One region of the Amycolatopsis sp. lyj-346 genome, then DNA from elsewhere that is predicted to be linked to it. Evidence: riboswitches for the same ligand, from Rfam matches in the RefSeq annotation. Region 1 holds a riboswitch; the other holds the start of a gene.
What was found. Region 1 has a riboswitch for glycine ahead of gcvP (aminomethyl-transferring glycine dehydrogenase). Riboswitches for the same ligand answer to the same signal wherever they lie in the genome.
Positions count from the first base shown of each region.

Region 2: it holds a riboswitch for glycine, as region 1 does, so the genes downstream of both, gcvP (aminomethyl-transferring glycine dehydrogenase) here and gcvP (aminomethyl-transferring glycine dehydrogenase) in region 1, are expected to answer to the same signal.

Region 1 is NZ_JAJPWT010000002.1:614,167-629,580, reverse strand. It holds gene ACLJQE_RS09215 (CDP-alcohol phosphatidyltransferase family protein) at 1-570, shown strand, start outside; gene gcvH (glycine cleavage system protein GcvH) at 663-1,049, shown strand; gene garA (glycogen accumulation regulator GarA) at 1,164-1,628, shown strand; gene ACLJQE_RS09200 (MerR family transcriptional regulator) at 1,625-2,371, shown strand; gene ACLJQE_RS09195 (bifunctional nuclease family protein) at 2,588-3,061, shown strand; gene ACLJQE_RS09190 (MerR family transcriptional regulator) at 3,129-3,524, shown strand; gene trxA (thioredoxin) at 3,537-3,872, shown strand; gene ACLJQE_RS09180 (TetR/AcrR family transcriptional regulator) at 3,853-4,485, opposite strand; gene ACLJQE_RS09175 (MerR family transcriptional regulator) at 4,765-5,343, shown strand; glycine riboswitch at 5,386-5,484, shown strand; gene gcvP (aminomethyl-transferring glycine dehydrogenase) at 5,787-8,672, shown strand; gene ACLJQE_RS09165 (helix-turn-helix transcriptional regulator) at 8,678-9,415, opposite strand; gene ACLJQE_RS09160 (hypothetical protein) at 9,483-10,148, opposite strand; gene ACLJQE_RS09155 (NAD-dependent epimerase/dehydratase family protein) at 10,273-11,208, shown strand; gene ACLJQE_RS09150 (glycosyltransferase family 2 protein) at 11,205-13,379, shown strand; gene ACLJQE_RS09145 (GtrA family protein) at 13,309-13,806, opposite strand; gene ACLJQE_RS09140 (NAD-dependent epimerase/dehydratase family protein) at 13,944-15,098, shown strand; gene ACLJQE_RS09135 (nuclear transport factor 2 family protein) at 15,209-15,414, opposite strand, start outside.
Region 2 is NZ_JAJPWT010000009.1:289,658-305,071, reverse strand. It holds gene ACLJQE_RS26410 (FadR/GntR family transcriptional regulator) at 1-107, opposite strand, end outside; gene ACLJQE_RS26405 (hypothetical protein) at 278-478, shown strand; gene ACLJQE_RS26400 (L-serine ammonia-lyase) at 493-1,860, opposite strand; gene lipA (lipoyl synthase) at 1,875-2,876, opposite strand; gene glyA (serine hydroxymethyltransferase) at 2,873-4,147, opposite strand; gene gcvH (glycine cleavage system protein GcvH) at 4,147-4,524, opposite strand; gene gcvT (glycine cleavage system aminomethyltransferase GcvT) at 4,537-5,640, opposite strand; gene gcvP (aminomethyl-transferring glycine dehydrogenase) at 5,648-8,479, opposite strand; glycine riboswitch at 8,523-8,621, opposite strand; gene ACLJQE_RS26370 (helix-turn-helix domain-containing protein) at 8,873-10,165, opposite strand; gene ACLJQE_RS26365 (hypothetical protein) at 10,238-10,435, shown strand; gene ACLJQE_RS26360 (3-oxoacyl-ACP reductase) at 10,432-11,199, opposite strand; gene ACLJQE_RS26355 (aldehyde dehydrogenase family protein) at 11,199-12,566, opposite strand; gene ACLJQE_RS26350 (gamma-glutamyl-gamma-aminobutyrate hydrolase family protein) at 12,563-13,279, opposite strand; gene ACLJQE_RS26345 (glutamine synthetase family protein) at 13,260-14,624, opposite strand; gene ACLJQE_RS26340 (general stress protein) at 14,836-15,360, shown strand.

The DNA.
Region 1 (15,414 bases):
TCGCTGCTGCGGCAGGCCCTCAACGTCCCCAACATGCTGTCCCTGCTGCGGCTGGCCGGGGTACCCGTCTTCCTCTGGCTGCTGCTCGGCCCGGAAGAAGACGGCTGGGCGCTCGCCCTGCTCGTCTTCAGCGCGCTGACCGACTGGCTCGACGGCAAGCTCGCCCGCTGGCTCAACCAGATGTCGCGGCTCGGGCGGCTGCTCGACCCCGCCGCCGACCGGCTCTACATCCTGGCCACCCTCATCGCCTTCCTCGTCCGCGACATCATCCCGTGGTGGGTCGTCGTCCCGCTGGTGCTGCGGGAGGCCGTGCTCGGCGTCTGCGTCGTCACCCTGCGCCGCCGCGGCTTCGCGCCGCCCGAGGTCACCTACCTCGGGAAGGGGGCCACCTTCGTCCTGATGTACGCCTTCCCGTTGCTGCTGCTCGCACAGGGCGGTTCGGACGTCGCCGCGGTCGCCCGGCCGATCGGGTACGCCTTCACCATCTGGGGCGGCGTCCTCTACGTCTGGTCCGGGGTGCTTTACGTCGTGCAGGCGCGCAACGCGCTCCGCGCAACCGGAGAAGCGTGAGCTTTGCCCGGGTCGTGGCGGGCGGCTGCGCCGTGTGGGTGTAAGACTTCGCCAACACATTTCGCCAGTGAGGGCATGAAAGGGGACCGGCGGTGTCCGCTCCTGAAGAGCTTCGCTACACCGAGGAACACGAGTGGGTCGCCACCCGCGGCGAGGACACCCTCGTGCGCGTCGGCATCACCGAGTACGCGCAGGACCAGCTCGGCGACGTCGTGTTCGTCGACCTGCCCGACGTCGGCAGGCAGGTGAGCGCGGGTGACGTCTTCGGCGAGGTCGAGTCGACCAAGAGCGTCTCCGAGCTGTTCGCGCCGGTCGACGGCGAGGTCGTCGCGGTCAACGACGCCGTGGCCGACTCGCCCGAGCTGATCAACAGCGATCCCTACGGCGAGGGCTGGCTGATCGAGATCCGGCTCGACGACCCGGCGGGCCTGGAAGCCCTGCTCGAAGCCGAGGCGTACGACGCGCTGACCAAGGGCTGAGGCCCGCTCCGCCGGTTCGGGGAGCCGGGGCTCGGAGAATCGATCAGGCACGGTACGTTGGCAGCTACACGTTCTTGAGTACTGGCAACACAGCATGTGTGGAGGAGAGCTCAGGTGAGCACGAACGACGGGCCCGGCGGCGTTCCCCCGGAGCAGTCTCCGGAGCGGACCTCTGTCTTCCGGGCCGACTTCCTGGCCGAAGCCGAAGGTCGCGAGCCCGCCCCGGAAGCCCCGGTCCAGGGTGTCGACGCCCTGCCCCCGGGTTCGGCCCTGCTGGTCGTGAAGCGCGGGCCGAACGCGGGTTCGCGGTTCCTGCTCGACCGCGACACCACCAGCGCCGGGCGGCACCCGGACAGCGACATCTTCCTCGACGACGTCACGGTCTCCCGCCGGCACGCCGAGTTCCGGCGTGAGGGCGGCGAGTTCGTCGTCATCGACGTCGGCAGCCTCAACGGCACCTACGTCAACCGCGAGCCGGTCGACCAGGCGGTGCTCGCCGGCGGCGACGAGGTGCAGATCGGGAAGTTCCGCCTGGTCTTCCTGACCGGCCCGGGGCACGGGGGCCAGGGGGCGCAGTGACGGCGGCCGGGCGGCCACAGAACCACGGACTGAGCATCGGGGCGGTACTCGCGCAGCTGCGCGGCGACTTCCCCGATGTCACCATCTCCAAGATCCGGTTCCTCGAAGCGGAAGGCCTGGTCCAACCGGGCCGGACGGCCTCGGGGTACCGGCAGTTCGCCGCGGCGGACGTGGAGCGACTGAGGTTCGTCCTGGCCGCCCAGCGGGATCACTACCTCCCGTTGAAGGTCATCAAGGAACAGCTGGACGCGGCGGACTCGGGTGCCGAGCCCGCCGTGGCCCTGCCCCGCCCGCCGCGCCGGCTGGTGCCGATCGACGCGCCGGCGGAGAACGTCGGCCTGCCCGTGGCGGACGACTTCGTCGCGGGCAAGGAGCTGCGCCTGACCCGCGAGGAGCTCCTGGCGCAGGCCGGCATCGACGAGCCCGCGCTGGCCGAGCTGCAGCAGTACGGCCTGGTCCGGCCCGGCACCGCCGGGTTCTTCGACCCGGACGCGGTGCTGGTCGCGCGGACGGTGAAGGCGATGACCGAATTCGGGATCGAACCGAGACACCTGCGTGCCTTCCGCGCCGCGGCCGACCGCGAGGTCGGGCTGCTGGAGCAGATCGTGACGCCGGTGTACCGGCACCGTGACCCGGAGGCCAAGTCCCGGGCCGACGAAGTGGTGCGGGAGCTCGCGGCACTGTCCGTGACCCTGCACACGCTCCTCGTCAAGGCCGGAATCCGCGGCGTCGCCGGGTGTTGATCGATAACGGGGCAGTGAGATCCTCTTTGCGGTCCCATGTCAATGACTGAATGTTCGGCACCGCATGCCGTACCGTGAAGGCACGGGTTTGCGGCAGGCGAACCGAGAGAGTCCGGACAGCGAGCACAGCGCACGGATGACGGGTAGCGTCGGGAGTATGGGCGTGAAGCCGGTTCAGCGCTGCAGCCCGTGTGCACGGGAGGGAGGCGAAGCCCGATGAGCGAAATGCGCGTCGTCGGTGTGCGGGTCGAGCTGCCCGCGAATCAGCCGATCTTGTTGCTGCGGGAAACCGAGGGTGAACGGTACCTGCCGATCTGGATCGGCTCGGTCGAAGCCACCGCCATCGCCTTGGAGCAACAGGGGGTCCGCCCCGCCCGCCCGCTCACGCATGACCTGCTCAAAGAGGTCATCGGAGCGCTGGGCCGGGAGCTCGAGCAGGTCGTCATCACCGACCTGAAAGAGGGCACGTTCTTCGCGGAGCTCGTCTTCGACGGCGACATCCGGGTATCCGCCCGGCCGAGCGACTCGGTCGCGCTGGCCCTGCGGATCGGAGTCCCCATCCACGCCGTGGATTCGGTGCTGGAGGAAGCCGGCCTGATCATCCCGGACGAGCAGGAGGACGAGGTCGAGAAGTTCCGCGAGTTCCTCGACTCCGTGTCGCCGGAAGACTTCCGCGGAGCCGACACCTGAGATTTCCGCGAGAGCGGACATCTGAGAACTTGCCTTGACGTGGACGTCAACGTCTAGCGTCGAGGGCATGCGGATCGGAGAACTGGCGCAGCGCACGGGTGTCACCACCCGTGCGCTGCGTTTTTACGAGGACCAGGGCCTTCTGCAGGCCCGGCGCTCGGCCAACGGCTACCGCGAGTACGACGAGGACGACCTCCAGCTGGTCAAGGAGATCCTGACCCTCCAGACGGTCGGCCTGACCCTCGAAGAGACCCGGCCGTTCGTCGACTGCCTGCGCAGCGGCCACGAGACCGGCGATTCGTGCGCGAGTTCGATCGAGGTGTACCGGCGCAAGCTCGAAGAAGCCGACGCACTCCTCGCCCGGCTCGGTGGCATCCGCGCCGAACTGGCCGCCAAGCTCGCCGGGGCGCTTGCCCGGCAGGCGCCCGATCCGTGTGTCGTCCCCGGAGCACCCCGTCCGTGAAGGAGCCCACCCATGTCCGAAGTTCTCGACATCAGCGATGCGACCTTCGCCGAGGTCCTCGGCAGCGACGTTCCCGTGCTGGTCGAGTTCTGGGCCACCTGGTGCGGCCCGTGCCGGATGGTCGGCCCGGTGCTGGCGCAGCTGGCCGCCGAGCGGGACGGTGAGCTCGCCGTCCGCAAGATCAACGCCGACGAGAACCCCGAGACCACCCGCTCCTACCAGGTCATGTCGTTGCCGACGATGATCCTCTTCTCGGGCGGGGAGCCGGTCGAGACGATCGTCGGCGCGTTCCCGAAGGCCCGCATCGAAGAGCGGCTCGACCGGGCCCTCAAGGCGCCGTCGCCTTGACGAACGCGTCCGCCAGTTCGCGCCCGTACTTCTCCAGGTCCAGGGCCGGGTCGGCCGCGTAGGCCGCGGCCACGCCGTCGATGGCCTGCGCGATGGACATCGCCATCACCTCCGGCGTGAACTCGCCGAACGCGCCCTCGGCCTGGCCCTGCCGCAGCTGGCGGGCCAATCCGTGCACGCGCATGTCGTCGACCAGCACCTTCGTCATCACCCAGCCGTCGGCGTCGTCGGCGTTGGCGGCGAGCTCGGTCAGTGCCCGGACGCACTCGGGGTAGGCACGCAGGAACGCCACGGACGTCTCGATGTGCGCCCGCAGGTAGCCGGGTCGGTCGGCCGGGTCGAGGCCGCCGCCGGTGCGTTCGGCGAGGAACTCGTTCTTCGTTTCGACGACCGTGCTGAGCACGGCCTGCATCAGGCCGGCCTTGTTCGTGAAGTGGTAGGAGATCAGCCGGGTGCTGCTGAGCCCGGCCCGCTCCTTGATCTTGGCGAAGGTGCTCCGGCGGTAGCCGAGGTCGGCGAGGACGCCGATGGTCGCGCCGATGATCTGCGCTCGGCGCGCGGCCTCGGTGACGCTGAGGCCCATTTCGGCCATGAGGTCGGTGTTTACTTGCATGAGTAAAAATTAACACGGCTGAGTAAAAACGTCCACCGTGTTTGAACGACCACGAGCGGGGGTACGGCGAACGGCTCAAAGGCTCAGCCGACCGTTGAGGCTTGCCGCGCGTCGCGTTGACCCGCCCTGTCCTGGCGCTTACCGTCGAAGCAGGTAAATCGTCACGGTGTGATTCACGGTCTGGGGCCGGACCGTGGCGGTTGATCTCCGGCGGGTCCCGCTCCTGGGACCGTCCGGCTGTCATTCGCCGGCCGCCTGGTCGGGCGAGGGGAGGCTTGCGTGGTCGAGGCTGGTTCCGAGAAGCAGCCTGTCGAGGTCGCGGCTGGTGAGCAGGGCGAACTGTTCCCCGACAACTCGCTGCCCGACGAGCTGGTGGGTTACCGGGGTCCGGCGGCGTGCCAGATCGCCGGGATCACCTACCGTCAGCTCGACTACTGGGCCCGGACCAAACTGGTCGCGCCCAGCATCCGCACCGCGCACGGCTCCGGCTCGCAGCGGCTGTACTCGTTCAAGGACATCCTGGTCCTCAAGGTCGTCAAGCGGCTGCTGGACACCGGCGTCTCGCTCCAGAACATCCGCGTCGCCGTCGACCACCTGCGTGTCCGCGGCGTCCGCGACCTGGCCAGGGTGACGCTGTTCTCCGACGGCACCACGGTGTACGAATGCACCTCGCCGGAGGAGATCGTCGATCTGCTCCAGGGCGGCCAAGGCGTCTTCGGCATCGCCGTCAGCGGCGCCATGCAGGAAATCAGCGGCACCATCCACGAGTTCCCGGCCGAACGCGCCGACGGCGGCATCGTCGAGACGCACGAACCGGACGAACTCACCCAGCGCCGCAACGCCCGCAAGACCGGTTGATCACCACCGCGGCAGGCGGAGTAAGGTTCACCGTGCGGTCGACGAATCCGCGCGGGAGAGTCCGAGCCACACCTTGAGCTCGGCGCCGAAGGAGCAAGTCCTCCCCGGAACCTCTCAGGCACCCCGGACCGCGCGGACGAGACGCCTCTGGAAAGCGGGTCGTCAGGACACAGCCTGATGGCCCCGCCGACGGTGCAAGCCCGGTTCAACCACGCGGGCGAAACTCTCAGGCGCCCAGAAATGGGTACGGACAGAGTGGGGAGGGCTCCTCCGGGTTTGGGCGAGCTATGCTCGCGGCAGTCGCTCGCCCGAACCCTCCGGAGTGTCTTGTGGGGGTGCAACCCCCACACCCCGCCCGGCGGGCTCCGCCCCCGGACCCCCGCCGTGGTCACCTCGCGAACCAAAGTCGGGTTGGTAGGCGCTGCTGTCCCCAGGAGGCCATCGTGGATCCGTCACTCGCCTCTCTGGAACAGGGTCTCCCCTTCGCCGACCGGCACATCGGGCCCGGCCCGGCCGAACTGCGGCACATCCTCGACGTCATCGGCGTCGCTTCCCTCGACGAACTCGCCGAGCGGGCCGTCCCGTCGTCACTGCGGGAGTCCGCCCGGCCGCTCGAACTGCCACCCGCCGCCTCCGAAGCGCAGGCCCTCGCCGAACTTCGCGAGCTGGCCGCCCGGAACCGGCCGGCCGCCGCCATGATCGGGCTCGGGTACCACGACACCGTCACCCCGCCCGTGATTCGGCGCAACGTGCTCGAGAACCCGGCCTGGTACACCGCCTACACGCCCTACCAGCCCGAGATCTCCCAAGGGCGGCTCGAGGCACTGCTCAACTTCCAGACCATGATCTCGGACCTGACCGGGCTTCCCGTCGCCAACGCCTCCCTGCTCGACGAGGCCACCGCGGCCGCCGAGGCGATGACTCTCGTGCGCCGGGCCGGGCGGGCGACGTCCCCCCGCTTCGTCGTCGACGAAGACACCCTGCCGCAGACCCTCGCCGTCCTCCGGACGCGGGCCGAGCCGCTCGGGATCGAACTGGTCGTCGAGGACCTCTCCCAAGGGCTGACCGGGCTCGGGCTCGGCGGGGACTTCTTCGGCGTGCTCCTGTCCTACCCGGGTGCGTCCGGCGCGGTCCGGGAGCTCGACCTCACCATCGGCGAGGCGAAGAAGCACGGTGCGGCCGTGATCGTCGCCGCCGACCCGCTCGCCCTCACCCTGCTGCGGCCGCCGGGCGAGCTCGGCGCCGACGTCGCCGTCGGATCGACGCAGCGGTTCGGCGTCCCGCTCGGCTTCGGTGGCCCGCACGCCGCGTACCTGGCGGTGCGCCGGGGCCTGGAGCGGCAGCTGCCCGGCCGGCTGGTCGGCGTTTCGAAGGACGCCGACGGCGCCCCCGCGTACCGGCTGGCCCTGCAGACGCGCGAACAGCACATCCGCCGGGAAAAGGCGACGTCGAACATCTGCACCGCCCAGGTCCTGCTGGCGGTGATGGCGTCGATGTACGCGGTGTACCACGGGCCCGAGGGGCTGCGCGCGATCGCGCTGCGGGCGCACCGGATGGCCACCGTGCTGGCCGCCGGCCTCGCCGAGGGCGGCGTCGAGGTCGTGCACGGCGAGTTCTTCGACACCGTCGCCGCGGCGGTGCCCGGCCGGGCGGACGCGGTCGTCACGGCGGCCCGCGACCTCGGCGTCTCCCTGCGCCGGATCGACGCCGACCACGTCGGCATCGCCTGCGACGAGACGACCACCCGTGAGCGGCTTTCCTGCGTGTGGAAGGCGTTCGGCGTCTCGGTGTCCGATGTGGACGGCCTGGACGCGGACACCGCCGACGCGCTCCCGGCCCCGCTGCGGCGCACCGGCGAATACCTCACGCACCCGGTGTTCCACGCGTACCGCTCGGAAACGGCGATGCTGCGCTACCTGCGCTACCTGCGCAGGCTGGCGGACTCCGACGTCGCCCTCGACCGCAGCATGATCCCGCTGGGCTCGTGCACCATGAAGCTCAACGCCACCGCCGAAATGGAGCCGGTCAGCTGGCCGGAGTTCGCCGGCCTGCACCCCTTCGCGCCGTCCGAAGACGCCGCCGGGCTCCTGGACGTCGCCGCCGACCTGAGTGCCTGGCTCGCGCGGATCACCGGCTACGACGCCGTTTCCCTGCAACCCAACGCCGGCAGCCAGGGCGAGTTCGCGGGCCTGCTCGCCATCCGCGCCTACCACCGCTCCCGCGGCGAGCACGGGCGCGACGTCTGCCTGATCCCGGCCAGCGCGCACGGCACGAACGCGGCGAGCGCGGTGATGGCGGGCATGCGCGTGGTCGTCGTCCGCTGCGACGACGCCGGGAACATCGACCTGGCCCACCTCCGGTCCACAGTGGACGAGCACCGGGCCGTCCTCGCCGCGATCATGCTCACCTACCCCTCGACGCACGGGGTCTACGAAGACACCGTCGGCGAAGTGTGCGCGGCGGTGCACGATGCCGGCGGGCAGGTGTACGTCGACGGCGCCAACCTGAACGCGCTGATCGGCGTGGCTCAGTACGGCCGCTTCGGTGCCGATGTTTCGCACCTCAACCTGCACAAGACGTTCTGCATCCCGCACGGCGGCGGCGGACCCGGTGTCGGCCCCATCGGGGTCCGCGCGCACCTGGCACCGTTCCTGCCGAACCACCCGCTGCAGCCGGCGGCCGGCCCGGCCACCGGTGTCGGCCCGGTCAGCGCGGCGCCGTGGGGCAGCGCGTCGATCCTGCCGATTTCGTGGGCGTACGTCCGGATGATGGGGGCCGAGGGCCTCCGCCGGGCAACCCTCGTCGCGGTCGCCAACGCGAACTACGTCGCCCGCCGCCTCGGCGGCCACTACCCGGTGCTGTACGCCGGCCACGAAGGGCTCGTCGCGCACGAATGCATCCTCGACCTGCGGCCGCTGACCAAGGCCACCGGCGTCACGGTCGACGATGTCGCGAAACGGCTGGCGGACTACGGGCTGCACGCGCCCACGATGTCGTTCCCGGTCGCGGGCACCCTGATGGTGGAGCCGACGGAAAGCGAAGACCTCGCCGAACTCGACCGCTTCTGCGCGGCGATGATCGCGATCCGCGCCGAAATCGACCGCGTCGCGGCGGGGGAGTGGCCGCTCGAGGACTCACCGCTGCGGCAGGCCCCGCACACCGCCCGGTGCGTCGCGGGCGAGTGGAACCGGCCCTACAGCCGCGAAACCGCGGTGTTCCCGGCGGGGACGTCCGCGCCGAAGATCTGGCCGCCGGTCCGGCGGATCGACGGTGCGGCGGGGGACCGGAACCTGGTCTGCTCGTGCCCGCCACCGGAGGCGTTCGCCTGACCCCGTCACGGGTTTTCCCCGCCGGACAGCCGGACCGTCAGCTCGGCGCGGCCGGCGATGTCCAGCTTGCGGTAGATCTGCTGCAGGTGCTTCTGCACCGTCCGGGGGCTGTTCCCCAGCAGCCGGGCGACCTGCCGGTCGGTCGCCGCGCGCGCCACGGCGGCGGCCACCTCACGCTCTCGTGCGGTCAGCACTTCGAGTGGCAGCCCGGTGACCGGCTGGACCGGCGGGAACTCTTCCCGGGCGAAGGCCTGGGCCACGTGCGGGGCCAGCAGGTCGACCAGCTCCCGGTCGCGTGCGGAAAAGCCGGGCCGGGAGCGGTTGAGCGTCAGGACGCGCCCGTGGCGGTCGTCGACCTGGATGACGCACAGCAGCTGGTCGGCGGTACCCCGCGGCCGGTAGAAATCCGTGTACAGCGGCAAGGCACGCAGGGTGCGCTGATCCGCCAGGTCGCTCAGCGCGGCCGACGTCCCCAGCGGCAGCCGGCCGCTGCGGTGGGCCGCGAACGCCGGGTGCTGGTGGGCCTGCGCGCGGAACTCCGGGTGGCGCAGCAGGTTCTGCTCCGGACGGTCGAGCACCGTGCCGGTCAGCCGCCGCGTCGTGTGCTCGGTGCTCGTGCACGCGACGACGTCGCAGCCGACGAGCCGGCCCAGCGCGGCCAGGCCGGCCGCCGGACCGGCCTTCAGGTCGTGCACGACTTCCAGGGCGCGGTGCAGGCACCGCGCGGTCACTTCATTGGTCACTCGCTGTCCCCCTCGGTTCTCCCGGTTGGAAAAGACCCGGGAGGACCGAGGGAGATACGAACGGGTGTTACCGGGCGATCCGGACGTTCATCGTGGTGTTCGACCCGGCGCTCACCATCGACTGCGCGATGCTGCTGATCCCCGCCGGGGCGGTGTAGGAGTTGTTGTTGCTGTCGTCCTCGTCGTCGCTGCGGAAGAAGCCCGACGCGTCCACCCCGGAGAACACCAGGTAGCCGAAGCCGACGTTCGGGAACGCCGTCGTGGTGGCCACGCCGGGCGCGAAGAGGCAGAACCGCAGCAGCGTGTTGCTGTCGCTGGAGTTCGGGAAGATGTTGCCCGAGAACGAGTTGTTGTTGCCGTCGTCTTCGTTGTCGAACCGCCGCGAGAACTCCTGGGAGCCGTTCGGGCAGTTCGCGCCCAGCTTGAGGACCGCGTACGGCCGGAACGAGCCGGACTGCACGAACCCGCGGAACGCGGTGCCGTTCACCCGGCAGAAGAAGAACTCCGTGTTGCTCGTGCTGCTGACGGCGCCGATGAACCCGCCGCGCGAGTTCGTGTTGCCGGAGTCTTCGTCGTCCATCCGGATCACGATGGCCTCGGTCCCGGCCGGGCACGACCGGCTCGCCGGGATGATCCCGACGTCGGTCGTGGCCGCCTGGGCGGCGGCCGGGGCCGCGAGAATCCCGGCGAGCGAAGCGAGCAGGAGCGCCGGAACGGTGAAGAGTCGTTTCATTGGTGAGTTCCTCCCCATTGCTGTGTGACCGGTCAAGGACACCAAGCCGGCGGGGCGGGCGGCCATACGCAGTTCTGCGTACGCGCACTGCGGCCGCACAGGAACTCCGGGTAGGTTGACGCCCATGGCGAGTGCGCACGGTCCTGGTCGGACATCGGTGGTCGTGACCGGCGGCAGTGGCTTCATCGGCCGGGCCGTCGTGCGCGCCCTCCGCGACCGGGGCGTCCCGGTCACCGTCGTGGACCGGGTCCCGTTCCCCGAAGAACTCGGCGGTGTGCGCGTGGTCGTCGGCAACCTCCGCGAGGCGGCCGTCCGCGAGCAGGCCGTGACCGCCGCGACCGCGGGCATCGTGCACCTCGCCGGCCTGACGTCGGTGCTGAAGTCGGTCGAGCTGCCCGAGGACACCTTCGCCGACAACGTCCTGGTCACCCAGGAGCTGCTGGAGCTCGCGCGCCGCCACGAGGTGCCGAAGTTCCTGCTCGCCTCGACCAACGCGGTGATCGGCGACGTCGGCGGCGCGACCATCACCCCGGACCTGCCGCTGCGGCCGCTGACGCCGTACGGCGCGACCAAGGCGGCGTGCGAAATGCTGCTGTCGGGCTACGCCGGGGCCTACGGCATGACGACGTGTGCGTTGCGGTTCACCAACGTCTACGGCCCGGGAATGTCCCACAAGGACAGTTTCGTGCCGCGGATGATGCGGGCCGCGCTGACCGGAACCGGGGTCGAGGTCTACGGCGACGGCCGCCAGCGCCGCGATCTCGTGCACGTCGACGACGTCGTCCGCGCCGTCCTGCTGGCCCTCGGCAGCGGCTACTCCGGCCGCGCGATCGTCGGCGCCGGGCGCTCGGTGTCCGTCCTGGAGATGATCGAGGCCGTGCGCGAGGTGACCGGCGCCGAGCTGCCGATCGAGCACGTCGAGGCCCCCGCCGGCGAGATGCCCGCGGTCGTCGTCGACGTCTCGGCGAGTGCGGAGACCATCGGCTACCGGCCGTCGGTCTCGCTCACCGACGGCCTGGCCACGGCGTGGAAGTACTTCTCCGGCCTCGCGACACCGTGAGCGGGTTCCTCCGCCGCCACTGGCTGCTGCTCCTGCTCCTCGTCCCGGCGATCACGCTCCGGGTGCTCACCTGGCTCGCCTACCGGCCCGCGCTGCTGTTCATCGATTCGTTCCGGTACATCGACAACCTGCACGCGTTGCGCGCCGACCAGCTCGACCCCATCGGCTACGACCTCGTCCTGCGGCCGCTGCTGGCCGTCGGCGGCCTCGCCTGGGTCGCGGCGGTGCAGCACATCGGCGGCATCCTGATCGCGGTCGGCGTCTACGGGCTGGTCCTGCGGCTGGGCGGGCGTCCGTGGGTCGGCGCGCTCGCCGCGGCCCCGGTGCTGTTCGACGCCTACCAGCTGCAGATCGAGCAGAACATCATGTCCGAGGTGACGTTCGAGGCCGTGCTCCTCGGGCTCCTCTGGCTGCTGCTCGGCTGGGGCACCCCCGGCTGGAAGCGCGCCGGCGCCGCAGGCCTGCTGCTCGGCTTCGGCGTGCTGACGCGGCTGATCGGGATCTCCCTGGTTGTTCCGCTGCTGGTCTTCCTCGTCACCGCCGGGGGAGCGTGGCGGCAGTGGGCGGGCTGGCGCCGGGCCGGCGTCGGCCTCCTGGGCCTGCTCGCCGTCCTGGTGCCGTACTCGGCACGGGTGCACTCGGAGACCGGCAAGTGGGGCCTGGCCGGGCCGTCCGGGAACATGCTCTACGGCCGCACCGCCGCCGTCGCCGACTGCGCGAACCTCCACCTCGACCCGGTGCTGCGGGTGTTCTGCCCGGCCGAGCCCCGCGAAACCCGGCTCGTCGACAACTACACCCACGCCGACCTCGACCCGAACTGGCCGGGCCCGCTGCCACCCGGCGCGGACAAGGCCGCGCTGGCGCACGAGTTCGCGATCGACGTCCTGAAGCAGCAGCCCGGCGACGTCGCCGAAGCGGTCCTGGACGACTTCGCCAAGAGCTTCGCCTGGACGCGCGAGCAGGACCCCACCGACGTCCCCCTGGACCGGTGGCAGTTCCAGCTCAGCTACCCGCAGTGGGCCGACCAGTCCCTGATCGACCTGGTCACGCTGCAGAACGACGGCGTCGTCGCGAGCGTCGACCGGCCGCTGGCCAAGATCCTGCGCGACTACCAGCTCGGCGGCGGGTACGTCCCGGGCGCGGTGCTCGGCATCGGCGCGCTCCTCGGCCTCCTGACGGTGTTCCGGCGCAAGAAGCCCCTGGACCGGGCCCAGGCCGGGGCGCTGCTCGCGGCGTCGAGCGGGCTTCTCCTGCTGTTCGCCTCGGCGGTGTTCCTGTTCTCCTGGCGCTACCAGATCCCGGCGCTCGTGCTGCTGCCCGTCGCCGGGGCGCTCGGCTTCACGACGCTGACGTCGGCGAGCCGGAAGCGGCTTGCCGCTTTCCCCGACGACGTCGACTCCGCTGCCCTCGACGACTTCCGCAGCCGGCACCCGGAGCCTGCACTGGCGCCGCTGACCGTCGTCATCGCCGCCTACAACGAAGCCGGCGGCATCGGCGAGGTGCTGGAGAAGATGCCCGACGAGTGCCTCGGCCTGCCGGTGGACGTCCTCGTCGTCGTCGACGGCGGCACCGACGACACGGCCGCGATCGCCGAGGCCCACGGTGCCTACGTGTGCGTCGCACCGCGCAACCGAGGCCAGGGCGCCGCACTGCGGCTGGGCTACCACCTGGCGGCCGGAGCCGGCGCCGAGTACGTCGTGACGACCGACGCCGACGGTCAGTACGACACCAGCGAACTGGAGGCACTCGTCCGCCCGGTCGTCGACGGCACCGCGGACTTCGTCACCGGGTCCCGGCGGCTCGGGCACGAGGAGGCCGACAGCCGCGTCCGGTGGCTCGGCGTGCGGGTGTTCGCGGTGCTGGCGTCGGTGCTGACCGCGCGGCGGATCACCGACACGTCGTTCGGGTTCCGCGCGATGCGGGCGGAGCTGGCCTGCTCGGTCCCGCTTCGCGAGCCGCAGTACCAGTCGTCGGAGCTGCTGCTCGGCGTGACCGCCCGCGGCTCCCGCGTCGTCGAACTGCCGATGAGCATGCGGCTGCGCAAGGCGGGCAAGAGCAAGAAGGGCGGCAGCCTCGTCTACGGCGCCAACTACGCGCGCGTCATGACCGGGACGTGGTGGCGGGGTTACGTGCTGCGCCGCGGCCGAACACGAGCCGGTCGAGCAGGGTGAACTTGACGACGAACACCAGCGCGTAGCTGCCGACGTACGCACCGTCGACGAGCGCGACCCACCAGAAGCGCGGCAGGTCCAGCGGAGTCAGCAGCGAGCCCGCGAGGGTCGTCAGGCCGATCGAAACCAGCCCGCCGAGCCCGATCACCGCGAGGTAGGGCAGCAGTTCGCGCCGCACGCGCGGCCGCCCGGTGCGGCCCCACACCCAGCGCCGGGTGACCAGGAAGTTCAGCACCGCACCGGCCGCCCACGCCAGTGCGCTCGCCAGGACCGGGACCCCGCCGGCGGCGAGGACGGCGAGCAGCACCACCTGGCTGACGACGGTGGCCGCGACCGACGTCGTCGCGGCGCGCGCCAGCCGGGCCCAGCCGCGGCGGCGGGTCTTCTCCGCCGTGCGGGGCCGCAGGCCGTTGGTTACGGTCGTCATGTCCCCATCCTCCCCGCGGGCCGGCCGCGCCGCCGTCCGGCCCCCCTACGCATAGGAGATTCACAGCTCATTGCCAGGTCCTCATCAGCAGGTGATCTATAGCGTCGGGGTCGTAAACGATCAGGAAAGGCGGCACAATGCGGGTGCTGGTTCTCGGCGGTGACGGATATCTGGGCTGGCCGACCGCGCTGCACTTATCGGACAAAGGCCACGAGGTGGCCGTCCTCGACAATTTCGCCCGCCGCGGTTACGACGCCGAACTCGGCGTCGAAAGCCTGGTCCCGATCGAATCCATGGCCGACCGGATCGCCACCTGGCGCGAGGTCTCCGGCCGGACGATCACCAGCTACGAGGGCGATCTCCTCGACGCGGAGTTCCTGTTCGGAGCGGTGCGCGACTTCGCACCGGACGCCGTCGTCCACTACGCCGAGCAACGGTCGGCGCCGTATTCCATGATCGACCGCGAGCACGCGGTGTACACCCAGCACAACAATGTGGTCGGGACGCTGAACCTGCTGTACGCGATCGCGGAGATCAACCCGGCGATCCACTTGGTCAAACTGGGCACGATGGGCGAGTACGGCACGCCGAACATCGACATCGAAGAAGGCTGGCTGGAACTCGAGCACAACGGGCGCCGCGATCGCGTGCTGTTCCCGAAACGGCCGGGTTCCTTCTACCACCTGACCAAGGTCCACGATTCGCACAACATCGAATTCACCTGCCGCGCGTGGGGCCTGCGCGCGACGGACCTCAACCAGGGCGTGGTGTACGGCCAGCAGACCCCGCAGACGGCGCTGGACCCGCGCCTGGCGACCCGCTTCGACTACGACGCGGTGTTCGGCACGGTGCTCAACCGGTTCGTCATCCAGGCGGTGCTGGGCCAGCCGCTGACGGTGTACGGCAAGGGCGCGCAGACCCGCGGGCTGATCGACATCCGCGACACCGTGGAGTGCATCCGCCTCGCCGTCGAGCACCCGGCCGAGCCGGGGGAGTTCCGCGTGTTCAACCAGATGACCGAAAGCATGCCGGTGGCGGGTATCGCCGAGCTGGTGGCCGACCGGTTCCCCGGCCCGGTGCAGATCGAGCAGCTGGAGAACCCGCGCACCGAGGCGCCGGAGCACTACTACAACGTGAAGCACACCGGGCTGGTCGGGCTGGGGCTCGAGCCGCACCTGCTGTCGGACACGCTGATCGAGTCGATGTTCGACATCGTGGGTGCCAACAAGCACCGGGTGAACCCGGAGAAGCTGCGCCCGACCGTCCGCTGGCGGGGCGCGCTGAAGGCCTAGTGCCGCGCGTCTGAGCCGCTTTGCCGGCGGCCCGGCTCAACGCGCCCCAATGTGGCCTTGGTTGCGTTGAACGCACCGAAGGCCACATTGGGGCGCACGCGCCCCACGGTTCAGCCGGGCAGCTTGTCGAGGAAGCCGTGCACCTTGGCGATCTTCCCGTCTTCGAGCTCGACGACGTCGAAGCCGATGGCGACCGGCTCGGCACCGGGGGTGCCGAGGTACCACTGGAAGCGCGCGAGGTCGTGGTGGGCGTCCGGGTCGGCGGGCAGGCTGAAGGTGAGCCCACCGAACTGCTGCTGCGCCCCGGCGACGAACC
Region 2 (15,414 bases), on a different contig from region 1:
AGCCGGATCGCCTGCAGCAACCGCTCGACGGTCTCCTCGAAGGCGTTGCCGGTGCGCACCGGCCGGAACAGCGCTTCGCCGGCGTTCACCACCGAGGTCGACTCCATCCCGCGAGTCTAGGCGCTGTCCGGCCGGCCACGGGCGGGCGCGGACCGGGGCGATCATCACCCTGTGTTCGCGACCCGCGTTCGCGGGGCGGAAAACCGGTGGCACCGGACGGCCACTCCCGGCGACGATGGGGTCACCGACACCGAACATCGACGCAGGGGGCGATCCGGTGCACTTCTTGATGGCCGAGGACCTGGTCCACGAACGCGAAGGCGAGCTGCGCCGCGGCGTGCGCAACCGCCCACCGGGCCGCGCAACGCCGAGCCGAACCCCGGGAACCCGGAAACAGCAACTGGGCTGGCGCCTGGTCGAAGTCGGCTTGCGGCTGGCCGTGAAGCCGGAGGACCCCACCCGGGGCACTTTCACGTGAAAGCTCCGGTGGGGTCAGCACTCGATGACGTTCACCGCCAGCCCGCCTCGGGCCGTCTCCTTGTACTTCACGCTCATGTCCGCGCCCGTCTCGCGCATCGTCTTGATCGCCTTGTCCAGCGTCACCACGTGGCTGCCGTCGCCGCGCATCGCCATGCGCGCCGCGTGGATCGCCTTCGAAGCGCCCACCGCGTTGCGCTCGATGCACGGGATCTGGACCAGGCCGCCCACCGGGTCGCACGTCAGGCCGAGGTGGTGCTCGACCCCGATCTCGGCCGCGTTCTCGACCTGGGCCGGACTTCCGCCCAGCACCTCCGTCAGGCCCGCCGCCGCCATTGCCGAGGCCGAGCCGACCTCGCCCTGGCAGCCGACCTCCGCACCGGAGATCGAGCCCGTCTGCTTGAGGATCGAGCCGATCGCGGCCGCCGTGAGCAGGAACGTCACGATGCCGTCGTCGGTCGAGTGCCGGATGAAGCGCTGGTAGTAGTGCAGCACCGCCGGGATGATGCCCGCCGCGCCGTTGGTCGGGGCCGTCACCACCCGGCCGCCCGCCGCGTTCTCCTCGTTGACGGCGAGCGCGTACAGGCTCACCCAGTCCATCGCGTACAGCGGATCGTCCGCGCCGTCCTCGGCCAGGAGCTTTTCGTGCAGTGAGCGGGCCCGCCGCGGGACCTTCAGGCCGCCCGGCAGGACGCCGTCGTGCGTGCAGCCGTTGCGGACGCACTCCGCCATGACCGCCCAGATCCGCAGCAGCCCGTCCCGGATCTCGTCGCGCGAACGCCACGACAGCTCGTTCGCCAGCATGATCTCGCTGATGGGCAAGCCCGTCGACGCGCAGTGCGCCAGGAGGTCCGCGCCGGTGCGGAACGGGTACGGCACCGGCGTCGAGTCCTCGACGAACACCGTGTCCGTCTCGTACGACTCGTCGCGGACGAAGCCGCCGCCCACCGAGTAGTACGTGCGCTCGCGCAGCAGCGCACCGCCGGCGTCGAACGCGCGGAACACCATGCCGTTCGGGTGGGCGGGCAGGGATTTGCGGCGGTGCATGGTGAGGTCGGTGTCCTCGTCGAACGCGATCTCGTGCGTGCCGCCGAGCAGCAGCCGCCCGGACGCGCGGATGTCCGCGACTCGGCCCGGCACGGTCTCGGTGTCGATCTCTTCGGGACGCTCACCCGACAGCCCGAGCAGGACGGCCTTGTCGCTGCCGTGGCCGAAGCCGGTCGCGCCGAGCGAGCCGAACAGCTCGGCCTGGACGCGGGACACCGAGGCGAGCTCGGCGCCGAGTCCGTCCACAAAGGTCCGTGCCGCCCGCATCGGCCCGACGGTGTGGGAGCTCGACGGGCCGATGCCGATGGAAAACAGGTCGAAGACGCTGATCGCCATTGATCCGCCCCTTCCTATCGGGCCAGCAGCGAGCTGGCCTCTTGCGAGGCCGGGCCCTGGTCGGCGAGGTGCGCCAGGTTTTCCGGCAGCTCTTCTCCACGGTAACGCTTGGTCTGGGCGTAGAGCCGTCCCGCGCGGTACGACGAACGCACCAGCGGCCCGGCCATCACCCCGGCGAAGCCCATCGCCTCGGCAGCCTTGGAGTGCTCGACGAACTCTTCCGGCTTCACCCACCGATCGACCGGGTGATGCCGCGCAGAAGGCCGCAGGTACTGCGTGATCGTCAGGATCTCGCACCCGGCGTCGACCAGGTCCTGCATCGCCGGAGCCACCTCGTCCGGCGTCTCGCCCATGCCCAAGATCAGGTTGGACTTCGTCACCAGACCCGCTTCACGCGCGGCCGTGATGACTTCCAGGGACCGAGCGTAGCGGAATCCCGGACGAATGCGTTTGAAAATCCGCGGAACTGTTTCCACGTTGTGCGCAAGAACCTCCGGCCGCGACCCGAAAACCTCCGCAAGCTGCGCCGGGTCGGCGTTGAAGTCCGGGATCAACAACTCCACACCCGTACCCGGGTTCAACGCGTGAATCTGCCGCACAGTCTCCGCATACAACCACGCACCACCGTCGGGCAGATCATCCCGGGCGACACCGGTCACCGTCGAATACCGCAACCCCATCGCCTGCACCGACTCCGCCACCTTCCGCGGCTCGGAAGTGTCCAACGCAGCAGGCTTACCCGTATCGATCTGACAGAAATCACACCGCCGCGTGCACTGATCCCCACCGATCAAGAACGTGGCCTCACGGTCCTCCCAGCACTCATAGATATTGGGACAACCGGCCTCCTCGCACACCGTGTGCAAACCCTCACGCCGCACCAAACCCTTGAGCTCCGTGAACTCCGGACCCATCCGCACCCGCGTCTTGATCCACGACGGCTTCTTCTCGATCGGCGTCTCACTGTTGCGAACCTCGAGACGCAACAGCTTCCGGCCCTCGGGCTGGGCGCTCATCGGGAAAGGTCCGCGTACAGCGGGTGCTTCTTCGCCAGCGTCTCGACGCGGTCGCGGAGCTTGGCCCGCACGGCGTCGTCGAAGTCCGGCTTGAGGGCCTCGGCGATGACGTCGGCGACCTCGGTGAAGTCTTCGGTCCGGAAGCCGCGGGTGGCCAGCGCCGGCGTGCCGATCCGCAGGCCGGAGGTGATCATCGGCGGGCGCGGGTCGAACGGGACGGCGTTGCGGTTGACCGTGATGCCGACCTCGTGCAGCCGGTCCTCGGCCTGCTGCCCGTCCAAGGCGGACTGGACCAGGTCGACCAGCACCAGGTGGACGTCGGTGCCGCCGGTGAGCACCCGCACCCCCGCGGCGGCGCAGTCGTCCTGCGACAGCCGCGAAGCCAGGATGCGCGAGCCTTCGAGGGTGCGCTGCTGACGCTCCTTGAACTCCTCGCTCGCGGCGATCTTCAGCGCGACGGCCTTGGCCGCGATGACGTGTTCCAGGGGCCCGCCCTGCTGGCCGGGGAACACCGCCGAGTTGATCTTCTTCGCCAGCTCCTCGCGGCACAGGATCAGCCCGCCGCGCGGGCCGCCGAGGGTCTTGTGGGTGGTCGTGGTGACGATGTCGGCGTGCGGCACCGGCGACGGGTGCAGCCCGGCCGCGACCAGCCCGGCGAAGTGCGCCATGTCCACCATGAGACGAGCGTCGACGAGGTCGGCGATGCGGCGGAACTCGGCGAAGTCGAGCTGACGCGGGTACGCCGACCAGCCGGCGATGATGAGCTTCGGCTTGTGCTCCACCGCGAGGCGCTCGATCTCGGCGAGGTCGACGATCCCGGTCTCTTTGTCGACGTGGTAGGCGACGACGTTGTAGAGCTTGCCCGAGAAGTTGATCTTCATCCCGTGCGTCAGGTGGCCGCCGTGCGCCAGGTCGAGGCCGAGGATGGTGTCGCCCGGCTTGAGCACGGCGAACATCGCGGCCGCGTTGGCCTGCGCACCCGAGTGCGGCTGGACGTTGGCGTGCTCGGCGCCGAACAGGGCCTTGGCGCGGTCGATGGCGAGCTGCTCGACGACGTCGACGTGCTCGCAGCCGCCGTAGTAGCGGCGGCCCGGGTAGCCCTCGGCGTACTTGTTGGTCAGCACCGAACCCTGCGCTTCGAGCACGCCCACCGGGGCGAAGTTCTCGGAGGCGATCATCTCCAGGGTCGACTGCTGGCGGGTCAGCTCGTCCGCGACGGCCGCGGCGACCTCGGGGTCGACGTCGGCGAGGTGGGCGTCGAAAGTCGTCATCAGTTCTCCTGGGTGAGCGCGGCGTACGCGGCGGCGTCGAGCAGGTCCGGCACGTCCCCGGTCAGACGCACCTTCAGCAGCCATCCTTCGGTGTACGGGTCGGAGTTGATGACCTCGGGGGTGTCCGATGTGGTGCCGTTCACCTCGACGACCTCGCCGGAGACCGGCGCGTACAGCTCGCTGACCGACTTGGTCGACTCGACCTCGCCGAACACCTCGCCCGCGGTGATGGCCGACCCGGCCTCGGGCAGCTGGACGAACACGATGTCACCGAGCGACTCGGCGGCGAAGGCGGTGATGCCGACGGTGGCGACGTCGCCGTCCAGGCTCAGCCACTCGTGTTCCTTGGTGTACTGCAGGTTCTCGGGGATGCTCACAGGGAAAAGTCCTTACGCGCGGGAGTAGAAGGGCAGGGCGACGACCTCGACGGGTTCGATCCTGCCCCGGATGTCGACGGAAAGTTCGGTGCCGGGCTCGGCGTACGCCCGATCGACGTACGCCATGGCGATCGGGTAACCCAGCGTCGGCGACAACGCGCCACTGGTGACTTCGCCGATTTCGGTGTCGCCGGCCAGGAGCCGGTAGCCGTGGCGCGGGGCCCGGCGGCCGGCGCCTTTCAGCCCGACCCGCACGCGCGGGACGTCGGCCTTGGACCGCTCTTCGAGGGCGGCGCGGCCGACGAAGTCACCCGGTTTCTCGAACTTGACGACCCGCCCGAGCCCGGCCTCGAACGGGCTCTGCCCGACGGTGAGTTCGTTGCCGTACAGCGGCATCCCGGCTTCGAGCCGCAGCGTGTCGCGGCAGGCGAGGCCCGCCGGGACCAGGCCGTGCGGCTCGCCGGCGTCCATCAGCAGGCGCCACAACGCGGGTGCCTCGTCCGCGTCGACGAACAGCTCGAAGCCGTCCTCGCCGGTGTAGCCGGTGCGGGCGAGCAGGACGTCGTGGCCCTTCACCGACGCCGGGACGCCGGCGTAGTACTTGAGGGCGGCCAGGTCGGCGCCGGTCACGGCGCCGAGGATCGCCGCGGCGTTCGGGCCCTGGACGGCGATCAGCGCGGTCGTCTCCGACCGGTCGTCCACCACCGCGTCGAAGCCCGCGACCCGCTCGTCCAGTGCGTCGGCGACGACCTTCGCGTTGCCCGCGTTCGCGACGACCAGGTAGTGCTCGTCGGCCAGCCGGTAGACGACGAGGTCGTCCAGCACGCCGCCTTCGGCGTTGCAGATCATCGTGTACCGCGCCCGGCCCGGCTTGACCCCGGTGAGGTTGCCGACCAGCGCGTAGTCCAGGACGTCGGCCGCCTGCTTGCCGGTGACGTGGATTTCGGCCATGTGCGAGAGGTCGAACAGCCCGGCCGCCTCGCGGACGGCCTTGTGCTCGGCCAGCTCGCTGGCGTAGCGGACCGGCATCGACCAGCCGGCAAAGTCGGTGAACAGCGCACCGAGTCCCTTGTGGACTCCGTGGAGGGAGGTCTCTTTCGACGCTGTGTGATTCAAGACGGGATCAGCCTTCGTAAGCGTTGAGGGGCGGGCAGGAACACACGAGGTTGCGGTCACCGCGGGCGCCGTCGATGCGCCGCACCGGCGGCCAGTACTTGTTCTTCCGCGACACCCCGGCCGGGTAGACGGCCAGCTCACGGCTGTACGGCTTGTCCCACTCCCCGACCAGCGTCTCGGCGGTGTGCGGCGCCCCGCGCAGCGGCGACTCCTCCGCACTCCATTTGCCGTTCGCGACCTCGTCGATCTCGGCGCGGATGGCGATCATCGCGTCGCAGAACCGGTCGATCTCGCCCAGGTCCTCGGACTCGGTCGGCTCGACCATCAGCGTGCCCGCGACCGGGAAGGACATCGTCGGCGCGTGGAAGCCGTAGTCGATGAGCCGCTTGGCGACGTCGTCGACCGTCACGCCGGTCTCCTTGGTGAGCTGCCGCAGGTCGAGGATGCACTCGTGCGCGACCAGGCCGTCCTGGCCGGTGTAGAGCACCGGGTAGTGCGGCCCCAGGCGGGAAGCGACGTAGTTCGCGGCCAGCACGGCGACCTCGGTGGCCGCGGTCAGGCCGGGCGCGCCCATCATCCGGACGTAGGCCCAGGAGATCGGCAGGATCGACGCCGAGCCGTAGGGCGCGCCGCTGATCGGGCCGACGCCGGTCTCCGGGCCGGCGGCGTCGAGCAGCGGGTGGTTCGGCAGGTACGGCGCGAGGTGCGCGCGCACCGCGACCGGGCCGACGCCCGGGCCGCCACCGCCGTGCGGGATGCAGAAGGTCTTGTGCAGGTTGAGGTGCGAGACGTCGCCGCCGAACTCGCCCGGCTTGGCCAGGCCGAGCAGGGCGTTGAGGTTCGCGCCGTCGACGTACACCTGGCCGCCGCCGTCGTGGACGATCTTGGCCAGCTCGTCGATGTCGTGCTCGTACACGCCGTGGGTCGACGGGTAGGTCACCATGATCGCGGCGAGCGTGTCCTTGTGGGTGTCCACCTTGGACCGCAGGTCGGCCAGGTCGACGTTGCCCTCGTCGGTGCACTTGACCACCACGACGCGCATCCCGGCGAGCACCGCGGACGCGGCGTTGGTGCCGTGCGCGGACGACGGGATCAGGCAGACGTCCCGGGCTTCGTCGCCGTTCGCGCGGTGGTACGCGCGGATCGCGAGGAGGCCGGCGAGTTCGCCCTGGCTGCCCGCGTTCGGCTGGAGCGACACCTTGTCGTAGCCGGTGACCTCGGCCAGCCACTCGGCCAGCTGCGCCACGAGGACGTGGTAGCCCTCGGCGTCCCCGGCCGGGGCGAACGGGTGGATGCCGGCGAACTCGCGCCAGCTGATCGGCTCCATCTCGGCGGTGGCGTTGAGCTTCATCGTGCAGGAGCCGAGCGGGATCATGCCGCGGTCGAGCGCGTAGTCCTGGTCGGACAGCCGGCGCAGGTAGCGCAGCATCGCCGTCTCGGAGCGGTGCGTGCCGAAGACCTCGTGGCCCATGAAGCCGCTCTCGCGGGCCAGGCCGTTGGGGAGCGCGACGCCGTCCTGGACGTCTTCTCCGACCCCGAAGGCCTTGAGGACCTCCGCGGTGATCGCGGGGGTGCTGACCTCGTCGAAGGCGACGCGGACGTGGTCGGCGCCGACGTGACCGAGGTTGATGCCGGCCGCACGGGCGGCGGCGTGGACTTCGGCGGCCTGGCCGGGGACGCGCGCGACGACCGTGTCGAAGAAGGACTCGTGCACCACCTCGACGCCGGTCTTGCGGAGAGCGTCCGCGAAGCCCGCGGCCAGGCCGTGGACCCGCCGGGCGATCCGCTTGAGGCCGTCCGGACCGTGGTAGACCGCGTACATCGCGGCGAGCACGGCCGGCAGGACCTGCGCGGTGCAGATGTTGGACGTCGCCTTCTCGCGGCGGATGTGCTGCTCACGCGTCTGCAGCGCGAGCCGGTAGGCCGGGTTGCCGTCGGCGTCGACCGAGACGCCGACCAGGCGCCCGGGCAGCGAGCGCTCGAGGCCCGCGCGGACGGACATGTACCCGGCGTGCGGGCCGCCGTAGCCGAGCGGGACGCCGAAGCGCTGGGTCGAGCCCGCGGCGACGTCGGCACCGAACTCGCCGGGCGAGGTGATCAGGGTGAGCGCGAGGAGGTCGGCGGCGACGGTGAACAGCGCACCCGCGGCCTTCGCCGACTCGGAAATCGCGTGGTAGAAGCCGCGGCCGCGCAGCACGCCGGAGGCGCCCGGGTACTGGACGACGACGCCGAAGAAGTCCTCGGGCAGGCCGGTCAGCAGGTCGCGGACCTCGACCTCGATGCCGAGGGCCTCGACGCGGGTGCGCACGACGGCGATGGTCTGCGGCAGGCACTCGGCGTCCAGCACGACCTTGTTCGACTTGGACTTCGACGCGCGGCGCATCAGCGTGACGGCTTCGGCGACGGCGGTCGACTCGTCCAGCAGCGACGCGTTCGCGGTGGCCAGGCCGGTCAGGTCGGCGACCATGGTCTGGAAGTTGAGGAGGGCTTCGAGGCGGCCCTGCGAGATCTCCGGCTGGTACGGCGTGTACGCGGTGTACCAGGCCGGGTTCTCCAGCACGTTGCGGCGGATGACGCCGGGGGTGACGGTGTCGGAGTAGCCGAGGCCGATCATCTGCGTCATCGGCCGGTTGCGCGCGGCGAGCGCGCGCAGCTCCGCGGTGGCTTCCTCTTCGGACGCGGCGGGCGGGAGCCGCAGGTCACGAGTGGCGCGGATGGCGCTCGGCACGGCCGCGCCGACGAGGGCGTCCAGGCTGCCGTAGCCGCACTCGGCCAGCATCTTGGCGGTTTCGGCCTCGGACGGGCCGATGTGGCGGGCGTCGAACTGCGTGGAAGTGATCGGGAGCTCCTTGGGCCGGGCACCGGACAGAACGGTGCGCTGGAACTCCCCCTCTGTCATGGCACCTGAGAGTTTCACCGCCTGTGCAGCGGCTTTCACCTTGGGTGAGGCGCGGGTGCGCCTGCTTTCCAGAGTGGCCTCGCGCGAAGCGGTAGCAGGTACCTGAGAGATTCCGGGGAGTTTGCTCCTTCGGTGCCCCACCGACTTCGTGAGGGCTCTCCCGCCTCGGCTCAACGGCCCGATCTGCAGTTGTGGCGGTTACGGTACCCGGCACTTCCCGCGGGCGTCTACGTCACCCGGCCAACACCACATCAGTCCTCGACCACCCCCCGAGCGCCCCAAGGTGGCCTTCGGTGCGTTGAACGCAACCAAGGCCACCTTGGGGCGCTCGGGTCACGGTGCGCCGGGGCCGCGGCGGACCACCGTCCCGGCCAGCGCGGGTGGGCGGCGGACCCGGCCCGACGGCAGGACCAGGCGTTTCAGCGGCCCGCCCAGTGGCACCGGCGGCAGGCCCGCGCCCAGCAGGACCTGCTCGACGATCTGCTCGGCGTGCCAGGCCACCGAGTCGTTGAGCCGGTCCAGGGACGGGCGGTCGCCGTCGAAGACGTCGGCGTCGTCCATGGTCACCTCGAAGTACGCGCACCCCGGTGGGACCGAGACCGCTTCCTCGATCGCGCGAGCGCCGTCCAGCGGGTCCGTGAACCCGGCTTCGAGCAGCGGCTCGCGGTAGATGCGGGCCGCCCGGGCACGCATGCGCGGCCCGTACCGGACGACCACCGGGAGCCGTCCGGTCAGGTCCGGCACGGCCAGGCCGTGCAGCAGCATGATCGGCGGTACCGAGTGCACCAGCCGCGGCGCGGGTTCGGCCAGCTCGCGGGCGGTGATCCGGACCCGGTCGGCCATCGCGTCCGGGAGGCCGAAGTAGCGGAAGTCGACGTTGCCGAACCCGAGCCCGTCGGCGACCAGCGACGCCAGCAGCTCGCCGTACCCCCAGATCGGCGACAGCACCACCACCGGCGGCGCGGCGACGACCGGCGACGGCGCGGGCGGGCGCGTCGCCTCCTGCTCGGGCACCTGGATCACCAGCCGGGGCGGCTCGTGCCAGTCGTGCACCTCGGCGACCCGCCAGTACAGCCCGAGCGGCTGCCACAGCTCGCCGAGGACGTCGTGCTCGATGATCCGGCGCACCTCGGCGTCGTCGTGGGGCAGGTCCCGCGGCGGCACGATCCCGACGTAGTGGTGGTAGGTGACGCGGACCTCGTCGCCGCGGGTGGCCGAGCGGATCCGCATCTCCCAGTCGATCGGCGACGCCGCGATCGCGTTCGCCACCTGCGTGCCGGGTGAGGAGTAGACGAGCGCGGTGGCCTGCCGGAGGAACTGCCCGGCCCGGTCGATGCCCTCCCGCAACGCCTTCGCCGCCTGCGCGACGTGCACCGGCGAAGCCAGCGAGTCGGGCAGGACCCCGGCGACGCGCAGCAGCTCGGCCTCCCCGAGCCCGGTGACCGCGGCGAGCTCGGCCCAGTGGTCGAACACCGTCACCTTCGGCGCGTGCCGGTGCTCGATCCAGCTGCGCAGCGTCGACGTCGGAACGCCGATGCGCCGGGCGGCCTCGTCCAGGGACAGGCCCCGCGAACGGATGCCGGCCCGGACCGCTTCCGCCCACTCGTCGGCGCGCCAGTGCGTCACCTCACAAAACTAACGAAACCCGCTAGCTTTGCGCAGGGACAAATCGCCCACGGCGCTCCGACGCTGGTCACCATGACCACCACCATCATCGCCCTGACCCTGATCGTCGGCGTGCTGACCTTCGCCGCCGGCGCCTTCCTCGCCTCCGAGATCGCCGTCCGCGTGCTGCGCCGCCGCGAACGGCTGGTCTCCGAAGAGCGCAAGAAGCTCAACGCCGCCTGGAGCTACCTGCGGGAGGTCTACGGCGTCAAGAAACCGACCAAGCGTTAGAGCGGGGTGACGTACGCGCCGGAGATGCCGCCGTCGACCAGGAACTGCGACGCCGTGATGAAGCTGGCGTCGTCGCTGGCGAGGAAGGCGACCGCGGCCGCGATCTCCGACGGCTCGGCGAACCGGCCGACCGGCACGTGGACCAGCCGCCGCGCCGCGCGTTCCGGGTCCTTCGCGAACAGCTCCTTGAGCAGCGGGGTGTTCACCGGGCCCGGGCACAGCGCGTTGACGCGGATGTTCTCCCGCGCGAACTGCACGCCGAGCTCGCGGCTCATCGCGAGCACGCCGCCCTTGGACGCGGTGTAGGAGATCTGCGACGTCGCCGCGCCCATCACCGCCACGAACGACGCGGTGTTGATGATGGAACCGCGTCCCTGGCGTTGCATGTGCGGCAGGACGGCCTTGCAGCAGTGGTACACCGACGTCAGGTTGACCCGCTGCACGCGCTCCCACGCCTCGATGCCGGTGGTGAGGATGGAGTCGTCCTCCGGCGGCGAGATGCCGGCGTTGTTGAAGGCGACGTCCACCGAGCCGAACTGCTCGACCGTGCTGTGGAAGAGGTTCTCGACCTGCTCGGCGTCGGTGACGTCGGTCTGGATGAACGCGCCGCCGATCTCGTCGGCGGCCGCCTTGCCTTCGGCCGGCGTGAGGTCCGCGATGACGACCTTCGCGCCTTCGCTCGCCAGACGGCGGGCCGAGGCGAGCCCGATGCCGCTCGCGCCGCCGGTGATGACCGCGACGCGGCCTTCGAAACGCTGGACCATTACTCCTCCGTGCTCAGAAAGACGTTCTTGGTTTCGGTGAACGCCGCGGCGGCGTCCGGGCCGAGCTCGCGTCCGAGGCCGGACTGCTTGAAGCCGCCGAAGGGCGTCCAGTAGCGCACCGACGAGTGCGAATTGACCGAGAGGTTGCCGGCTTCGACACCGCGCGCCACCCGGAACGCGCGGCCGGCGTCACGGGTCCAGATCGACCCGGACAGGCCGTACTCGGTCGCGTTGGCCATCCGGATCGCGTCGGCCTCCTCCGCGAACGGCACGACGGCGACGACCGGGCCGAAGACCTCTTCCGCCGCGGCCGGGTGGTGCAGGTCCGGCGGGGTGAGGACGGTCGGCGGGAACCAGAAGCCGCGGCCATCGGGTGCCGTCCCGCGGAACGCGACGGGCGCGTCGCCGGGCACGTAGGAGGCGACCTTCTCGCGGTGCGCGGCCGAGATCAGCGGGCCCATCTCGGTCTTCTCGTCGCCGGGGTCGCCGACGACGACGCCGTGCACCGCGGGTTCCAGCAGCTCCATGAAGCGGTCGTACGCGCTCGCCTGCACCAGGATCAGCGACCGCGCGCAGCAGTCCTGGCCGGCGTTGTCGAAGACGCCGTAGGGCGCGGTCGCCGCGGCCTTCTCCAGGTCGGAGTCGGCGAAGACGATGTTGGCGTTCTTGCCGCCGAGCTCCAGCGTCACGCGCTTCACCTGCGCCGCGCAGCCCGCCATGATCTGCTTGCCGACCTCGGTGGAGCCGGTGAAGACGACCTTGCGCACCCCCGGGTGGTCGACGAACCGCTGTCCGACCACGGACCCCTTGCCGGGCAGCACCTGGAAGACGTCCTCGGGGATGCCCGCTTCGCGCGCCAGCTCGGCCAGCCGCAGCGCGGTCAGCGGCGTCAGCTCGGCGGGCTTGAGGACCACGGTGTTGCCGGCGGCGAGCGCGGGCGCGAACCCCCAGCCGGCGATCGGCATCGGGAAGTTCCACGGCACGATCACGCCGACCACGCCCAGGGGTTCCTGGAAGGTGACGTTGATCCCGCCCGGCACCGGGATCTGCTTGCCGAGCAGGCGTTCCGGCGCGGCGGAGTAGTAGTTGAGGACGTCGCGGACGTTGCCGGCTTCCCAGCGGGCGTTGCCGATGGTGTGCCCGGAGTTCTCGACCTCCAGCCGCGCGAGGTGCTCGATGTCGGCCTCGACGGCGTCGGCGAAGCGGCGCAGCAGCCGCGCGCGGTCGCCGGGGGTGACGTCACGCCAGGCCGGGAACGCCGCGTGCGCGCGGGCGATCGCCGCGTCGGCCTCTTCGGCGCTGGTCAGCGCGACCGTCCGCACCACCTCCTCGGTGGCCGGGTTCAGGACGTCGAAACTGGTGGTCATGCCCTCTCCTTGCTCGCGTCGACGAGAGCGGCGAACAGCCGGACGTCGTCGCTGTCCTGCTCGGGGTGCCACTGGACGCCCAGCGTGAACTCGCCGGGCACCTCCGCGGCCTCGATCGTGCCGTCGGTGGCCCACCCGACGGCCTCCAGGCCGGCGCCGAGCCGGTCGATCGCCTGGTGGTGGTAGCACAGGGTCTTGGTTTCGGGCCCGAGGATCGCCGCCGCCCGGCTGCCTTCGGCGAGCGTGACGGTGCCCCGGCCGAACGTCGCGGGCGCCGGCTGGTGCCCGGTCGTCTCCTTCGCCTCCGGCAGGTGCTGGACCAGGGTGCCGCCGAGGGCGACGCTCATCACCTGCAGGCCGCGGCACACGCCGAGCACCGGTTTGCCCGCCCGGCGCGCGGCCTCGAACAGGCCGAACTCGAACGCGTCCCGCTCGGGCCGGACGTAGGTGGCCGGGTGCGGCTCGTGGCCGTAGCGCGCGGGCTCGACGTCGGCGCCGCCGGTGAGCACCAGGCCGTCCACAGTGGACACGAGCTTCTCGTGCGCGTCGGTCACCGGCGGGAGCAGCACCGGGATCCCGCCCGCCGCGACGACGCAGTCGACGTAGACCCGGTGCAACAGTGCCGCTTGGGTGTCCCAGACCAGGAACTTCGCCGGTTCGAGGTAGCTGGTGAGGCCGATGACGGGCCGCGCGTCAGAGCCGTTCGAAGCCACGGATCAGCTCCCAGTCGGTGACGGCGGCGTTGTAGGCGTCGATCTCGATCTTCGCCGCGTTCAGGTAGTGGTCGACGACGTCCTCGCCGAAGGCCGACCGCGCCAGGTCGCTGCCCGCGAGGGCCGCGGCGGCCTCGGGCAGGGTGGTCGGCACGGTGTCCCGGCCGGAGTTGTAGGCGTTGCCGGTGAACGGCTCTTCGAGCTCCAGTTCGTTCTCGATGCCGTGCAGCCCGGCGGCGATGAGCGCGGCCACGGCGAGGTACGGGTTGACGTCGCCGCCCGGCACCCGGTTCTCGACGCGCAGCGACTCGCCGTGCCCGACGACGCGCAGCGCGCAGGTGCGGTTGTCGGTGCCCCAGGCGATCGCGGTCGGCGCGAAGCTGCCGGGGACGAACCGCTTGTAGGAGTTGACGTTCGGCGCGAGGAAGTACGTCAGTTCGTGCAGCGCGGCGAGCTGGCCGGCGAGGAAGTGCTCCATCAGCTTCGAGAAGCCGTGCTCGCCGTCTCCCGCGAGCACGGCGCGGCCCTCGGTGGAGCGCAGGCTGATGTGGATGTGGCAGGAGTTGCCCTCGCGCTCGTTGTACTTCGCCATGAAGGTGAGGCTCTTGCCCTCCTGCGCGGCGATCTCCTTGGCACCGTTCTTGTAGACGCTGTGGTTGTCGCACGTGCTCAGGGCGTCGGTGTAGCGGAAGGCGATCTCCTGCTGGCCCGGGTTGCACTCGCCCTTGGCGGACTCGGGGTAGAGCCCGGCGCCGGCCATGTCGTTGCGGATGCGGCGCAGCAGCGGCTCCAGCCGCGCGGTGCCGAGCATCGAGTAGTCGACGTTGTACTGGTTGGCGGGCTTGAGGCCGTGGTAGCGCTTGTCCCAGGCGGCCTCGAAGGTGTCGTCGAAGACGATGAACTCGAGCTCGGTGCCGACGTAGGCGGCGAGTCCCCGCTCGGTGAGCCGGTCGAGCTGGCGGCGCAGGATCTGGCGTGGCGACACCGGCACCGGCCCGCCCTGCACGCGCTCGACGTCGGCCAGCACCAGCGCGGTGCCCTCCTGCCACGGGACCTCGCGTAGGGTTTCGAAGTCGGGGCGCAGCACGAAGTCGCCGTACCCGCTGTCCCAGGAGGAGAGGGCGTACCCGTCGACGGTGTTCATGTCGACGTCCACGGCGAGGAGGTAGTTGCAGGCCTCGGTGGCGTGGCCGACGACCTCGTCCAGGAAGTACTCGGCCGAGCAGCGCTTGCCCTGCAGCCTGCCCTGCATGTCGGTGAGCGCGACGAGCACGGTGTCGATCGTGCCCGCATCCACGCGCGCCCGGAGTTCGTCGAGCGTGAGCATGCCTCGCCTGCGTGCCATCCGTCGCCCCAAAGGTTTGATACGAATCCTTTGCGGGTTCTTCCTACCCGGTGACACGAGCCGGGTCAACCCGAGAAAAGGTATCTTTTTGTACCTTTACACGATCGGTCGGATTGTCCGCCTTGCCCGGCTGAGAAGAGTCTGTGAATTCGCCCGCGCGGGAGGAAACCGGGACCGCCGCACGTTGGACAGGACAAGAGAGGTGAGATCGATGACCACAGCATTCACGCAGCAGACCACGATCGGACAGCAGCAGGCCCGGCCCCAGCTGCCGACCCTGCCCACCGGCTGGCCGATCGGTTCGTACGAGTCCTACGAGCAGGCACAGCGGGCGGTCGACCACCTCGCGGGCGCGGACTTCCCCGTCACCGACGTCACGATCGTGGGCGTGGAACCGATGCTCGTCGAGCGGGTCGCGGGCAAGATGTCCTGGGGCAAGGTCCTCGGCAGCGCGGCGACGTCCGGTGCGCTGTTCGGCCTGTTCCTCGGCCTGATGCTCAGCCTGCTGAACCCGGGTGCGGGCATGGTCCCGATCGTGATCGGCCTCGTCGCCGGTCTCGGGTTCAACCTGCTCTTCGGCGCGCTGGGCTACGCGGTGAACCGCAACAAGCGCGGGTTCATCTCGCAGAGCCAGCTGGTGGCCCGCCGCTACGACGTCCTGTCCCAGCCCCGCAACGCCGAGAAGGGCCGCGCCCTGCTGGCGGACCTCGCGGCACGCAGCGCGTTCGGCCACTGACCCATCGGAAGACCGAAGGCCGCCTCCCCCGGGAGGCGGCCTTCGCCGTGCCTG